DNA from 2 places in the Polaromonas sp. P5_D5 genome. Region 2 is predicted to be linked to the other one. Evidence: riboswitches for the same ligand, from Rfam matches in the RefSeq annotation. Region 2 holds a riboswitch; the other holds the start of a gene.
What was found. Region 2 has a riboswitch for glycine ahead of ACXJKE_RS16295 (D-amino acid dehydrogenase). Riboswitches for the same ligand answer to the same signal wherever they lie in the genome.

Region 1 (3,397 bases), on a different contig from region 2:
ATCGGAGAACTCTTCATCGCCGGCTTCGGCCCGGGGCTTTTGATCGGCTGCGCGCTGATGCTGTTCGTGCACCTGTACTGCCGCTGGAAGGGCTGGGGCAAGCACGACGGCGACGGCCGCCTGAGCTTTGGCAAGGCGACCTGGCAGGCCGGCTGGGCGCTGCTGATGCCGGTGATTATTCTGGGCGGCATTTACGGCGGGATTTTCACGCCGACCGAGGCGTCGGCGGTGGCGGTGTTTTATGCGCTGGTCGTCGGCACCGTGATCTACCGCGAAATCAAGCCGGCCGACCTGTACGTCATCCTGCGCAAATCGGTGCTCTCCAGCGCCGTGATCATGTTCATCATCGCCAATGCCGGGCTGTTCGCCTTTCTGATCACCCGGGCCGGCGTGCCGGACGCCATAGGCCATTGGCTGGAAGCAGTGCTGCAATCGCCCGCCCTCTTCCTGCTCGGCGTTAACGCGGCGCTGTTCATCATCGGCATGTTCATTGAAACCAGCGCCGCCATCATTGTTCTGGCACCCATCCTGGCGCCAGTGGCTGTGCATTTCGGCATCGATCCGGTGCACTTCGGGCTGGTGATGGTGGTCAATCTTGCCCTGGGCATGATCACACCGCCTTTCGGCGTGAACCTGTTCGCGGCCTGCACCGTCGCCAGGATATCGCTGGACCGCATCGTGACCCACCTGATCCCCTTTGTGCTCGTCATCCTGGCTTGCCTGATGGTGGTCACTTACGTCCCGCAGCTGTCGCTGGCTCTGCGGGATCTCGTCTACGCAAAATAGCTTTTCGGACGGGATTCACGAGGCTGTCATTTTCAGCAGCCATGCTCGGGGTTTCATTTCAGGATGAAATCCATGCAGCTCCACAAAACCGACCGCGCCCGTGCCGAGCTCAAGCCCGGCGTGAGAACGCTAGGCCAGCGCGAGCGCACCCTGCTGCTGATGGCCGACGGCAGCAAGTCGGCCCAGGACTTCCGCCCGCTGTTTGAGGGCGACGGCGAAGCGATTGCCCTGCGTCTTTTGCGCGACGGCTTTCTGGAAGCCCATCCCGGCAAGACGTCCGCACCGGCAAAAAACCCCGCGCCTGCACCCGCCCACACACTCACGCCGGCGCAGCTACAGAACTTTCCCAGCCCCGAAACCACCCAGGCCATTCAGGTCTCTGCCGATCAATTTGAAGGCAAGCGCTCGCTTGCCACAACCCGGATGTTCCTGTTCGACATCTGCGAACGCATGTTCGCCCGGCGCAACCCGGAGATGGCCGAGCGCTTTCGCGAAGCGCTGCGCAATGCCAAAGACCGCGAGACAATGCTCGGCGCCTCGCGCGAAATGATCGAGGAAATCGAAAAAATCGCGGGCCACGAGCGCGCCGACTCCATCAGCGAGCGCATCGCCATGCTGCTGCCGCAGCACCAGGCCGCCTGATCGAGCCGACAGCGGCTTCCGTTACACTCAGCGGTGTCAGGAGAGAGTTTTCCTCGCGAAAACCGCCGAAGGCGCACGAGCACCCTGGGGGCACCCCCCTTGAGTAGCACTGAACGCTCAGGCAAAAGGACTGGCAACCGCCCTGCGGCGCACCACGCGGCAAGGCGTTCCCTACTGGAGAGAGGCCGCCTTTCACGGGCAGCCCACCGAAGGAGCAAGCCTGCATCGCCGGGTGAATCTCTCAGGTAAAGTGGACAGCAGGGGCAGCCCATGGATTGAGAACAAGTTCTTGCCATGACCGTGTTTGCCCCCTGGAGAATGCCTTGTCCGATTCGTCCACCTCTTCCGCCGCCCCCGAAACCTTGTTGAAAACGCCCCTGCATGACCTGCATGTGGAGCTTGGCGCGCGCATGGTGCCTTTTGCGGGCTATTCGATGCCGGTGCAGTACCCCGCGGGCCTGATGGCGGAACACCACCACACACGCCAGGCTGCCGGCCTTTTTGACGTGTCCCACATGGGCCAGCTACGCCTGGTGGGTGCTGATGCCGCAGTCGCGCTGGAATCCCTGATACCCGTTGATGTGATCGACCTGCCCGCCGGCAAGCAGCGCTACGGCCTGCTGTTGAACGACGACGGCGGCATCATCGACGACCTGATGTTCTTCAACCGCGACTACGCCAACGGCGGCGACCTCTTTGTCATCGTCAACGGCGCCTGCAAGGTCGGCGACATTGCACACATCCAGGCAAAGATCGGCTCGCGCTGCGAAGTCATCCCCATGCCGGAAATGGCGCTGATGGCGCTGCAGGGCCCACAGGCCGTCACTGCCTTGCAGCGCCTGGCGCCCGGTGTCGAAAAACTCGTATTCATGACCGGCGGCCGCTTCAGCGTGGCCGGCTGCGACTGCTTCATCACCCGCAGCGGCTACACCGGTGAAGATGGCTTTGAAGTCTCGGTGCCTGCTTCGCAAGCTGACGCACTCGCACGCGCGCTGCTCGCGCAACCTGAAGTCAAACCCATCGGCCTGGGCGCGCGCAATTCGCTGCGGCTGGAAGCGGGCCTGTGCCTCTATGGCAACGACATTGACACCACCACCACGCCGGTGGAGGCCAACCTCAACTGGGCCATGCAAAAGATCCGCCGCACCGGCGGCGCACGTGCCGGCGGCTTTCCGGGTGCGGACAAAATCCTGGCCCAACTGGCAGACCCCGCCCTACTCACCCGCAAGCGTATCGGCCTGGTGGCGCTGGAGCGCGTCCCTGTACGCGACCACACCGAACTGCAAAGCACCGACGGCATGGCTATCGGCGAAGTCACCAGCGGTTTGTTGGGCCCCACCATCAACCAGCCCGTCGCCATGGGTTACATCAAACCTGAGTTCGCTGCGCTGGGCACACGCGTGAACGCCATCGTGCGCGGCAAGCCGGTGCCCATGGAAGTGGCCGCCATGCCTTTCGTTCCCGCCCGCTACTACCGCGGTTAAGCACCAGATCAAGCTCCCCGTTTTATTCACCCCACTCAACCCCTGGAGAACCTCATGACCGTCAAATACACCGAAGACCACGAATGGGTCAAGATTGAAGGCAACGTCGCCACCGTCGGCATCACCGTGCATGCGCAGGATGCGCTGGGCGATGTGGTGTTTGTGGACCTGCCGGCTGTCGGCACCACCTTCGCCCAGAAAGAAACCGCCGGTGTTGTCGAATCCGTCAAGGCCGCGGCCGACGTGTATATGCCCTTGAGTGGCGAAGTCACCGAAATCAACGAAGCCCTAAGAGACGACCCATCTCTCGCTAACAGCGACCCGATGGGCGCCGGCTGGTTTTTCAAAGTCAAGCTGTCCGACCCAACGCAGCTTGACGCGCTGATGGACGAAACCCGCTACACCGCCTTCGCTGCCTGATTTTCTGACCGATTCTTTTTTCTGACTCCTGGCTGCCAAGCCTGACACGGGACCCGACATGTTGA
Region 2 (3,397 bases):
GAGGGCCGTGAAGTTTTCGCTCGGAATGCCTTCCCACGACGGCGGCGTCCAACCCTTGTGGCTTTCAGGAATCGCATCGTAAAACTGTTCCAGATGGCGCGGAAAATCCGCCATGGCCTGGAGCGTTGCGGGGTTCAGGGGCTGGGCAGGGCTCATCAGCCGGCCTTGCGCAGCGAAGGCCAGAGCACCGCCTGCGCCACGATCACGTTCTCGCCATTGAAGGTCGCCGCCGGCGAGCCGTAAAGCTCGTAACCCAGCGCCAGCGCCTCGCTCACGCGGCGGCAAAAGCTCGCGTCATCAGGGCCGGTAAGGAGCCTGTAGGTGGGAAGACCGTCGGGGGGCGTGGTGGCGGGTGATGTCATGGCGGCAAGCGGCTGATGAACGGAGGGCGATATTACCGTTTCCGCCCACCTGCTGCAGGACGCCGTGCTTCAGACCCCCTTTTCAGGCCTTGCTCAGGCCTTTGCCATCCCCGGCAATGCCATCACACGCCCCGGCGCCGGCATCCCGGTAAACGCAAAGTCGACTTCCGGCACGCGCCCGCTCACGATGTCCGCAATCGCCGCGCCCGAGCCGCAGGCATGCGTCCAGCCCAGCGTGCCGTGGCCCGTGTTGAGGAAGACATTGGAGGCCTTGCTTTTGCCGATGTAAGGCACATTGCTCGGCGTGGCCGGCCGCAGACCCGTCCAGAACTGCGCGCCCTCGCCGTCCGTCATGTCGGGAAAAAGCTGCTTCACACGGCGCACGATGGCGTTGCAGCGCACCAGGTTCAGCTCGGTGTTGTAGCCGTTGAGCTCGGCCGTGCCGGCAATGCGCAAGCGGTTGCCAAAACGCGAGAACACCAGCTTGTACTCGTCATCCGTCAGGCTGACCTGGTACGACGCCGCCTCGTTGATCACGGGCAGCGTGACCGAATAACCCTTGGCCGGGTAGATGCGCAGGCTTTGCCCCAGCACCTTGGCCCACTGCGCGCTGAAGGCGCCCAGGCACATCACATACGCGTCGGCTTTCAGCATCTCGACCTTGCCGCCGGCCTCGCCGCTGCCCATCGCCACCTGCACGCCGTTCAGCTGCCCCTCTGCAGCGTCCAGGCCCAGCACGGTGGTGTTGTACAGAAATTTCACACCGGCTTGTTCGCAGCGCGCCGCCAGCGCGGCGGTAAACGCGCGGGCGTCACCCGATTCATCGCTGGGCGTCATGCTGCCGCCCACGATGCTGCCACGGCATTGCGCCAGCGCGGGCTCAATCGCCACACACTCGTCGGCCGTCTTCATGTCGAGTTCGCAGCCGTGCTCGCGCATGATGCGCGCGGGCTCCTGTGCCGCGTCGTACTCGGCCTGGCTGGTGTAGAAGTGCAGGATGCCTTTGGTCTGCGCGTTGTACAGCAGGCCCAGCTCGGCGCGCAGCTTTTGCAGCGCGCCGCGGCTGTACATGCCCAGGTTCACGATCTGCTTGATGTTTTGTGCCGTGCGCGCGGGCGTGCAGTTGCGCAAAAACTCCAGCCCCCACAGCCACTGGTTCACATCGGCGCGCAGCCTGAAAAGCAGCGGCGCATCTTCACGCGCCAGCCATTGCAGCACTTTCAGCGGCGCGCCCGGGTTGGCCCAGGGCTCCGCGTGGCTCACGGATATTTGCCCGCCGTTGGCAAAGCTGGTTTCCATCGCGGCCGCGTTGCGGCGCTCCACCACCGTGACTTCATGGCCGCGTTGCGCCAAATACCAGGCCGTGGTGATCCCCGTGACACCCGCACCCAAAACCATGACTTTCATGGCGATTCCTTTTCATTCAAGCAGAACATTGCAGTAGCGCAAGCGCCGTGCCAGGGGTTGCTGTTGAATCGGAAGAATCGTGGCAACCGCCAAGCCATCACATGCTTGCGGCCGCTTCCACTGTCCTTGTTACCTGAGAGATTCAGCCGTTGCTTGGGGCTTCGGCTTTGCTCCTTCGGTGCGCTGCACCTTGCGTGCGGCGTCTCTCCAGACGGCTGTGTGTTCCGGGCAGTACGGGACCTGAGCGATTATGGAAGTTTGCGCCTTCGGTGGCTGCCTTGTGGGGCAGCGCTCTCCTGCTTGAACGGGTTTGAATTTACCACCGAAGCCTGTTTTGCCAAGCGTGAATGCGGCGTTCAGTACAGGTCTAGCGGGTTGATTCAGGCTCTTAATAGTAGGTGGCGGGCCTGGATTGCCAAAACCCCTGGGCGAGCACGCGAGAGGCTCAGCCTTCGCTCGCTGCGCTCACAAACGCGGCTTTGGCATGGGTATAGGCCTCGCGGTCACCCGGGTGCCTGGCCGCCAGTTCCGCCTTGAGCGCGGCATAGCGCGCCGCCAGCGCCGGGTCCGAACGCAGGGCGTCGCGAAAACGCAGGCGCTGCGCCCACACCTCGCCGCCGCGAACCACCAGGTGCAGATGATGCGTGCGCCGCCCTTCTGTCCAGCGCATCAGCCATTTACGGTCGGTCAGCGAGGCGTTGAATTCAGCGGAGGTCGTGTAACCGTTGGCGCACAGCGGCGCCAGAAGCGCCTCGGCCGCCGCCATGGATTCCACACCGGCCAGCATATCGATCACCGGTTTGGCCGCCAGGCCGGGCACGGCTGTGCTGCCGATGTGCTGGATGTCGATCAGGCGGGCCGGCAGCTGAGGGGAGAGCGCAAGCAGGCGGTCCCGCTCAGCCACAAACTGCTGGGGCCAGGCTGGGTTGTAGGCCTGCAAGACCACTTCCTCGTGGATAGCGGCAAGCAGCGATTCCTGGTCAGTCATGCGCGTGACGGCTGGCAGGTTGTTGTGCAGGGGCAAAAAACGCTGTGCGACACGCCAGAATCCTTTGCGGGGTCATTTTTAAGGCGGCTTTAAGCATGAAAAAGGCCATTTGCCCAATCAGTGATTGCGCGAGCAGCTATCAAAACAATAGCAACCAGAAATCCCCACGGCTGCGAATGGGGCGGTCTGCATTTCATTTACCTGAGCGCCAGCACAGCTTTGCGCGCCTGCGTCAGTCGCTCTTCCAGGTAGGCGCCATAAAAGTCGGTAGATGCCAGGCCGACCAGCCGTTCCGCCAGGTCTTGCCCGGCCGGGCCCAGAAACAGCACGGTGGGTGTGAAACCGGCTTTCCATGCGGCCACTTGCGCCGCAGCCGTTGTCACCTGGCCGTCAAAGCCGGTCAGCGGTGTCGTGCGGTCGCTGATGTTGAGTTGCCAGGCGTGCAGGCTGCCGTCTCGTTGCCCTGGCAGCAGGTAGTTGCGCCGTACCAGCTCGCAGAATGGGCAGCCGGGCAGGCTGACCAGCAGCACCAGCGGCTCATTTTTAAGGGCGGCGATTCCAGCGGCAGCCGGCAAAGAGGCCGGCACAGGCAAGGCCGTGTCTTTGGCCAGCGCAAGCTGGGGCACGGCCAGCCCGGCTG

Region 1: another riboswitch for glycine. It lies ahead of gcvT (glycine cleavage system aminomethyltransferase GcvT); the one in region 2 lies ahead of ACXJKE_RS16295 (D-amino acid dehydrogenase).

What each region holds. Positions count from the first base shown of each region.
Region 1 is NZ_JBFUMJ010000002.1:359,458-362,854, reverse strand. Features, by position in the region: gene ACXJKE_RS08425 (TRAP transporter large permease) at 1-786, shown strand, start outside; gene ACXJKE_RS08420 (hypothetical protein) at 859-1,428, shown strand; glycine riboswitch at 1,456-1,571, shown strand; glycine riboswitch at 1,593-1,696, shown strand; gene gcvT (glycine cleavage system aminomethyltransferase GcvT) at 1,752-2,912, shown strand; gene gcvH (glycine cleavage system protein GcvH) at 2,967-3,332, shown strand; gene gcvP (aminomethyl-transferring glycine dehydrogenase) at 3,391-3,397, shown strand, end outside.
Region 2 is NZ_JBFUMJ010000003.1:732,273-735,669, reverse strand. Features, by position in the region: gene ACXJKE_RS16305 (DinB family protein) at 1-156, opposite strand, end outside; gene ACXJKE_RS16300 (DUF1737 domain-containing protein) at 156-362, opposite strand; gene ACXJKE_RS16295 (D-amino acid dehydrogenase) at 456-1,769, opposite strand; glycine riboswitch at 1,881-1,990, opposite strand; gene ACXJKE_RS16290 (GrpB family protein) at 2,215-2,757, opposite strand; gene ACXJKE_RS16285 (hypothetical protein) at 2,955-3,397, opposite strand, start outside.